DNA from 3 places in the Comamonas sp. NLF-1-9 genome. Region 3 is predicted to be linked to each of the others. Evidence: predicted binding sites of a transcription regulator. Region 3 holds the regulator's gene; each other region holds the start of a gene.
The links. Region 3 encodes FNR, which switches genes on or off when oxygen is low (the NO sensors DNR and NnrR bind a similar motif). Its sites were predicted from a motif close to TTGATNNNNATCAA; they were not measured.

Region 1 (2,260 bases), 410 kb from region 3:
GCCAGTTGCACCGCCAGCGCCAGGGCCTGCTCGCGGCCAAGGCCGGCGCGCGTATCCACGCCGGCCAGAGCGAAGGCATCGCTCGTCAGCGTGCCGGTCTTGTCGAACACCAGGGTATCGATCTGCGCCAGCGCTTCGATGGCCTGCAGCCGGCGCACCAGGACCCCGCGCCGCGCCAGCGCGGCGGCGCTCGCCAACATGGCCGCAGGCGTTGCCAGCGACAGCGCGCAAGGGCAGGTCACGACCAGCACCGCCACCGCCACCATCAGCGCGCGCGCCGGGTCCTGCGGCCACCACCACGCGCCGGCAAGCGCGGCGATCAAGAGCACCGCCAGCAGAAACGGCCGCGCGATGCGATCGGCCAGGCGCGCGAGATCGGGCTTGTCGCTCGCGGCCTGCTCCATCAGGCCGACGATCTGCGCGTAGCGCGTCTGCGCGCCCACGGCGCTAGCACGCATCTGCACCGCTGCGCTCAGGTTGTGGCTGCCGGCAATCACCGCCTCGCCCGGGCCGCGGGCCAGTGCGCGCGACTCCCCGGTGAGCAGCGCTTCATCGACGCGGGTGTCGCCGTGCACGATCTGGCCGTCGGCCGGAAATGCCGTGCCGGGCAAGACGCGCAGCAAATCGCCCGGGCGCACGCGCCGTGCGGCCACGCGCTGCCATTGGCCGTCCGGCTGCAGGCGCTCCACGGTCTCCGGCAGGCGGTGCATCAGCGCTTCAAGCGCGCCCGCGGAGCGGTCGCGCAGGCGCAGCTCCAGCCAGCGACCCGCCAGCAGGAAGAAGACGAACATGGTCAGCGAATCGAAATAGACCTGATGGCCAAAGGCCCCCTCCGGCTCGAAGGTGCCCAGGCTGCTGACTGCGAAGGTGATCAGCACGCCCAGGGCCACCGGCACGTCCATGCCTATGCGCCGCGCGCGCAGATCCCGCCAGGCGGAGCCGAAAAAGGGCCGGCAGGAAAACAGCATCACCGGCAGCGCCAACACCCATTGCGCCCAGCGCAGCAGCTGCTCGATGTCGGGCGTGATGGCGCCGGGCGCGATGTAGGCGGGCCACGCATACATCATCACCTGCATCATCGAGACGCCGGCCACACCCAGGCGCCAGAGCATGCGCCGGCTTTCAGCCTGGCGCCGCCGCCCGGACTGCAGATCGGTGACAGGCAGCGCCCGGTAGCCGCTGCCCGCCAGCGCCTGCATCCAGCGCGAGGGGCGCGTGGCCCGCTCGTCCCACAGCACGCGCCCGCGCTGGCCGGCAGCGCTCACCTCGGCACGCAGCACGCCGGGTACCGCGCCCAGGAGCTGCTCCAGCGTGACCGCGCATGCCGCGCAGTGCATGCCTTCGAAGGCGACGATCGATTCCCACTGCCCGGGTCCACCCGCGCCTGGCGTGCTGAAGGCCTGCCATTCGTCGCGCTCGTCGAGCACGCCGAGCTCGGGCGCGGCCGCAGCCGCCGAGCGCTGCTCCGGCATGGGCCAAACGGTGGAATTCAAGGCATCTGCTCCCTGCATCGCGGCAGTGCGGGAAAGGGGCTCTGGGGTGTGGGGGCTGCGCGGGCGCCGGGCGCCGGCAGAAATGCGCGCAGCAGTCTAACCGCGGCAGGCCGCTGCGGCGATCGAGGTCTGAGCGCTTCTTGCGCCAGATCAAGGGCGGGCCACCGCGCAGCGCAGGGGCCCCCTCCTAGAATCGCCCGATGCAGACTTCTCTTGCGCTCACCGGGCTGTTCATGGGCCTGGTTGGCAGTCCCCACTGCATTGCCATGTGCGGCGCAGCCTGCGCCGGCATAGGTCAGGCAGGCGCGCCGCGGGTGCAGCAGTCGATCGCGGTGTTCCAGCTCGGCCGGCTGCTGGGCTACGCCGCGCTGGGCGCGCTTGCCGCGGCCTCGATGCAGGGGCTGGGCTGGCTCACGCTGCACTCTGCCGCGCTGCGCCCCGTGTGGAGCCTGATCCACGTGGCCGCGGCCGTGCTCGGGCTGGCGCTGCTCGTGCTCGGCCGCCAGCCGGTGTGGCTGGACAGCGGCGCGCAGCGTTTGTGGCTGCGCGTGCGCCGGGCCACGCGCGCCGTCGGCCTGGGCGCGCCCCTGGGTCTGGGTGCGGCCTGGGCGCTGCTGCCCTGCGGGCTGTTGTACTCGGCCGTGCTGGTTGCGGCGCTGGCAGGCAACCCCGCCGGCGGCGCCGCGGTCATGGCGCTGTTTGCCCTGGGCTCGGGCCTGGCCTTGTGGCTCGGCCCCTGGGCGTTGCTGCGTCTGGGCCGCAAGGGC
Region 2 (2,260 bases), 1.1 Mb from region 3:
GCTTCATGCGCCCCCACATGGTGCCGGCCATGTTCACCGAGAACGCGGCCACCGGCACGATCATCATCATGCTCTGCACGATGGAGAGCGTGATCAGCCACTCGGGCACCGGCCCGCCCACCAGATGGTGGCCGCCGACCTGGGCGTAGAAGAAGGCCAGCGTCCAGAAGCCCAGGATGGACAGGTTGTAGGAGCTCACGCGCCGCCCTATCACCTTGGGCAGGAAGTAGTAGATCGCGCCGAGCGCCGCCGGCGTGAACCACAGGCCGAGCACGTTGTGGCCGTACCACCAGTTCATCGTCGCCTGCTCCACGCCGTAGTGCGCGCCGGGGAACTTGGCCACGGTGAACAGCAGCGCGATCCACAGCAGCGAGCCCACGTGGTACCAGGCGCTTACGTAGATTTCATGCGCCTTGCGGTGCACCACGGTGGAGATCACCGGAATGATGATGCAGATGAAGCCGGCCACCAGGAAGATGCCGATCTGCCAGGGGATCTCGAGGTATTCCATGCCGGCCGTCCAGCCCGCGCCAAAGCCGCCGATGGCGCTGGCGATGCCGACGTTGATCAGCGCGCCGCCCATCATCACGAACAGCGGCCCGCGCAGCGGCGTGCGCATCAGGCGCGGCAGCAGCCAGACGATGATGCCCAGCTCGCAGTTGGTGATCCAGCCGTAGAGCACCGCGGTGAGGTGGTAGGTGCGCATGCGCCCGAAGGTCTCCCAGGCCTCGCCCACCAGCCAGTCGGGCCAGTGCAGCTTGAGCGAGGCGGTCAGGCCCGCGAGCGAGCCCACCACCAGCCACATCACCGCAAAGCCGATGAACATGAAGGCCGGAAACGAGGTGGAGCGGTCGGCCGCGATGCGGTCTTCGAGCTCTTGCGGGTCTTCGGCCTGCATCAGCTCGCGGCCCTTGTCCTGGGTCTCGTCTATGGCCTGTTGCAAGCGCGCTTCACCGCCGGGGGTGAGCGATGGGTCGTCGGCCTTGCCCACCTCGCCCGGGGCAAAGATGGTGCCCGCCGCCTTGGGGTTTTCAACGAACAGCCCCTTGCGCATGGACCACATGAAGACGAAAAGTCCTATGAGGGACAGCACAAAGGCCGACAACAGGCTGACTACTGCGCTGTCCATGACGGCTTCCTTTTCTCAAGCATATTTTCGGAATGTGGGAATTGACGAAAATCAAGTATCGGGTAAACCCGCAGATTATAGGAAGCGCCACCCTCGCAAACTCCCAGATACCCTTACGCAGACCCGGGTTCTCCGCCCGCGCGCCGCAGCCCTCGGCCCGGCCGCGCCGCGCCTACACTTGCCGCCATGGTCCGCCTGATTCTTGGCATTGAATCTTCCTGCGACGAAACCGGTGTGGCGCTGGTGCGCCTGCCTGGCCCAAAGGCCCGGCCGCAGTTGCTGGCGCATGCACTGCACAGCCAGATCGCGATGCACCAAGCCTACGGCGGCGTGGTGCCTGAACTCGCCAGCCGCGACCACATCCGCCGCGTGCTGCCGCTCACCCAGGCAGTGCTGCAGCAGGCCGGGCTGGCGCTGTCCGCCGTGGATCTGGTGGCCTTCACGCGCGGGCCGGGGCTGGCCGGCGCCTTGCTGGTGGGGGCGGGCGTGGCCTGCGCCCTGGGCGCGGCGCTGGACCTGCCGGTGCTGGGCGTGCACCACCTCGAAGGCCATCTGCTGTCGCCCTTCCTCGGCGCCGATCCGCCCGAATTCCCCTTCGTCGCGCTGCTGGTCTCGGGCGGGCACACCCAGCTCATGCGCGTGGATGCGGTAGGCCGCTACGCGCTGCTCGGTGAAACCGTGGACGACGCTGCCGGCGAGGCCTTCGACAAGTCGGCCAAGCTGCTCGGGTTGCCGTACCCGGGCGGGCCGGCGCTGGCCCGCCTGGCCGAGGGCGGCAGGGCCCAAGCCTTCAGGCTGCCGCGGCCGCTGCTGCACAGCGGCACGCTGGATTTTTCCTTTGCCGGTCTCAAGACGGCGGTGCTCACCCAGGCGCGCAAGCTCGGTGACGAGCTGCCGGCGCACACTGCCGACCTGGCCGCCAGCACCCAGGCGGCGATCGTCGAGGTGCTGGTGAAGAAGTCGCTTGCGGCGCTGCAGCAGACCGGGCTGCAGCGCCTGGTGGTGGCCGGCGGTGTGGGGGCCAATGCGCTGCTGCGCGCACAGCTCGACGCGGCCTGCAGCGCGCGCGGCGTGCGCGTGCATTACCCCGAACTGCAGCTGTGCACCGACAACGGCGCGATGATCGCGATG
Region 3 (2,260 bases):
CTCACGCTCTGGCCGGGCCCGCCCAGGTGCTTGACGTGCAGGTCGAGCTCGCGCTCGACGTAGGCCAGATAGGGCGCGGCGCGCTCGTGGTGCTTGGTGATGATCTTGTTGCAGGCGCAGTAATAGCACAGCGACTCGCAAAACGGCAGGTGCACGTACAGCGACAGCGGCTGCGCCGCCAGGCTCGTGCCGAGCTGGCGCTGGGCGAGCGCGTGGCGGTAGTCTTCTTCGCCGAAGGCTTCGACGAAGCGGTCGGCCGTGGGGTAGGAGGTGTAGCGCGGCCCCGGCACGTCGAAGCGGGAGATGAGCTCTGGGGTAATCGTGGGCATGGCGGTCCTGAATGGCAATGCGGCCATTCGATGCAAACGCCAAACTGTCGCCGCCGCAGCCGCCACTGTCTTTGATCGCCGTCAAGGAATCGGGGCGGGCCCATCTAGAATCAGGCATCCCTGCCCCCACAGAGGACGAGCCCGCCATGCCCCACCGCGCCCTCCAGATCGCCTGTTCCCGCTGCAGCCTGCGCGAGCTGTGCATGCCCGTGGACATCAGCGCGGCCGACATGGAGCGGCTCGACACTCTGGTGACCACGCGCCGGCGCGTCAAGCGCGGCAAGCCGCTGTATTCGCGCGGCGACCGCTTCAGCGCGCTGTACGCGATCCGCTCGGGGTTTTTCAAGACGCGTGTCACGGCAAGCGACGGGCGCGAGCAGGTCACGGGCTTTCAGATGGCCGGCGAGATCATGGGGCTCGACGGCATCGTCTCGGACGAACACACCTGCGACGCGCTGGCGCTGGAAGACGCCGAGGTCTGCGAGATGCCCTACGACCGCATCGAGTCGCTGTCGCGCGAGGTGCCGGCGCTGCAGACCCATGTGCACAAGATCATGAGCCGCGAGATCGTGCGCGACCACGGTGTGATGCTGCTGCTGGGCAGCATGCGCGCCGAAGAGCGCGTGGCCTCCTTCCTGATGAATCTGCTGCAGCGCCTGCATGTGCGCGGCTTTTCCGAGGCCGAGCTGGTGCTGCGCATGACGCGCGAGGAAATCGGCAGCTACCTGGGGCTGACGCTGGAGACGGTGAGCCGCACCTTCTCGCGCTTTGCCGACGATGGCCTGATCGAGGTCAAACACCGCCAGGTGCGCATCCTCGATGGCGCCGGCCTGCAGACCATCGTGGACAGCGCCGGGGCTCGGCGTTGAATGCTTCACTAACCATAGCTGCATGCGCTTGACTGGCGGGCGTTGCAGCCATATTTTGCTCTCAATCGCGAGGCCGGCCCCGCAAGGCTTTCACGGCCCCGCGCAGGCGCTTGGCCTGCAGGCGTCGCTCGCGCGAGGCGCGCGTGGGCCGCGTCGCCTTGCGCGGCAGGACGGGGCGCGCCGCCTGCTCCACCAGCTCTTGCAACCGCGCCAGCGCGTCGCGCCGATTGGCCTGCTGCGTGCGATAGCGCTGCGCCTTGATGAGCACCTGGCCCTCGGCGGTGACGCGCGCGTCAGGCAGCGCCAGCAGGCGCTGCTTGAGCTCGGCGGGCAGGGCGGAGGCGGCCACGTCAAAGCGCAGGTGCACCGCGCTCGAGACCTTGTTCACGTTCTGCCCGCCCGCGCCCTGCGCGCGGATCGCGGTGATCTGCGCCTCGCGCTCGAGCAGCGCTGCCGTGGTTACCATCCCCGCTCCTTCTAGCCCTCGCCGATTGCCCTCCATGTCCCTGCTCTCGCGCCGGCAAACGGTCGGCCTCGTCCTGCTGGTGCTTGCCTGGGGCATCAACTGGCCGGTCATGAAGGTGACGCTGCGCGAGATGGGGCCCCTCTATTTTCGCGCGCTGACCATGTTCGGCGGCGCGCTGGTGCTGGCGCTGTATTTTCGCTCGCGCGGCCTGCGCCTGCTGCCGCGCGGCTGGTCCGAATGGCGCGCGGTAGTGGTGCTTGGGCTGCCCAACATTCTGGGCTGGCACGCCTTGTCCATCATCGGCGTGGCGCAACTGCCCGCGGGGCGCGCGGCCACGCTGGGCTTCACCATGCCGGTCTGGACGGTGCTGCTGTCGGTGCTGTTCTATCGCGAGAAACTGACCGGGCGGCTGCTGGTGGGCGTGCTGGCGGTCCTGGCCGGCATCACGCTGCTGCTATGGAACGAGCTGGCGCAGATCGCCGGGCGCCCGGCCGGCATCGCCTGGATGCAAGGCGCGGCCTTCAGCTGGGCGCTGGGCACCATCTGGATGCGCCGCGCGCACCTGAGCATGCCGGCCGAAACCCTGGTGGTCTGGA

Region 1: a site for FNR is predicted at 1,634-1,647, ahead of KUD94_RS06510 (cation-translocating P-type ATPase). Genes of this name have one in related genera too.
Region 2: a site for FNR is predicted at 1,171-1,184, ahead of KUD94_RS03275 (cbb3-type cytochrome c oxidase subunit I). Genes of this name have one in related genera too.

Annotation. Positions count from the first base shown of each region.
Region 1 is NZ_CP078069.1:1,334,374-1,336,633, forward strand. It holds gene KUD94_RS06510 (cation-translocating P-type ATPase) at 1-1,472, opposite strand, end outside; gene KUD94_RS06515 (sulfite exporter TauE/SafE family protein) at 1,694-2,260, shown strand, end outside.
Region 2 is NZ_CP078069.1:668,950-671,209, forward strand. It holds gene KUD94_RS03275 (cbb3-type cytochrome c oxidase subunit I) at 1-1,129, opposite strand, end outside; gene tsaD (tRNA (adenosine(37)-N6)-threonylcarbamoyltransferase complex transferase subunit TsaD) at 1,316-2,260, shown strand, end outside.
Region 3 is NZ_CP078069.1:1,746,905-1,749,164, forward strand. It holds gene hemN (oxygen-independent coproporphyrinogen III oxidase) at 1-329, opposite strand, end outside; gene fnr (fumarate/nitrate reduction transcriptional regulator Fnr) at 476-1,198, shown strand; gene arfB (alternative ribosome rescue aminoacyl-tRNA hydrolase ArfB) at 1,260-1,664, opposite strand; gene KUD94_RS08410 (DMT family transporter) at 1,699-2,260, shown strand, end outside.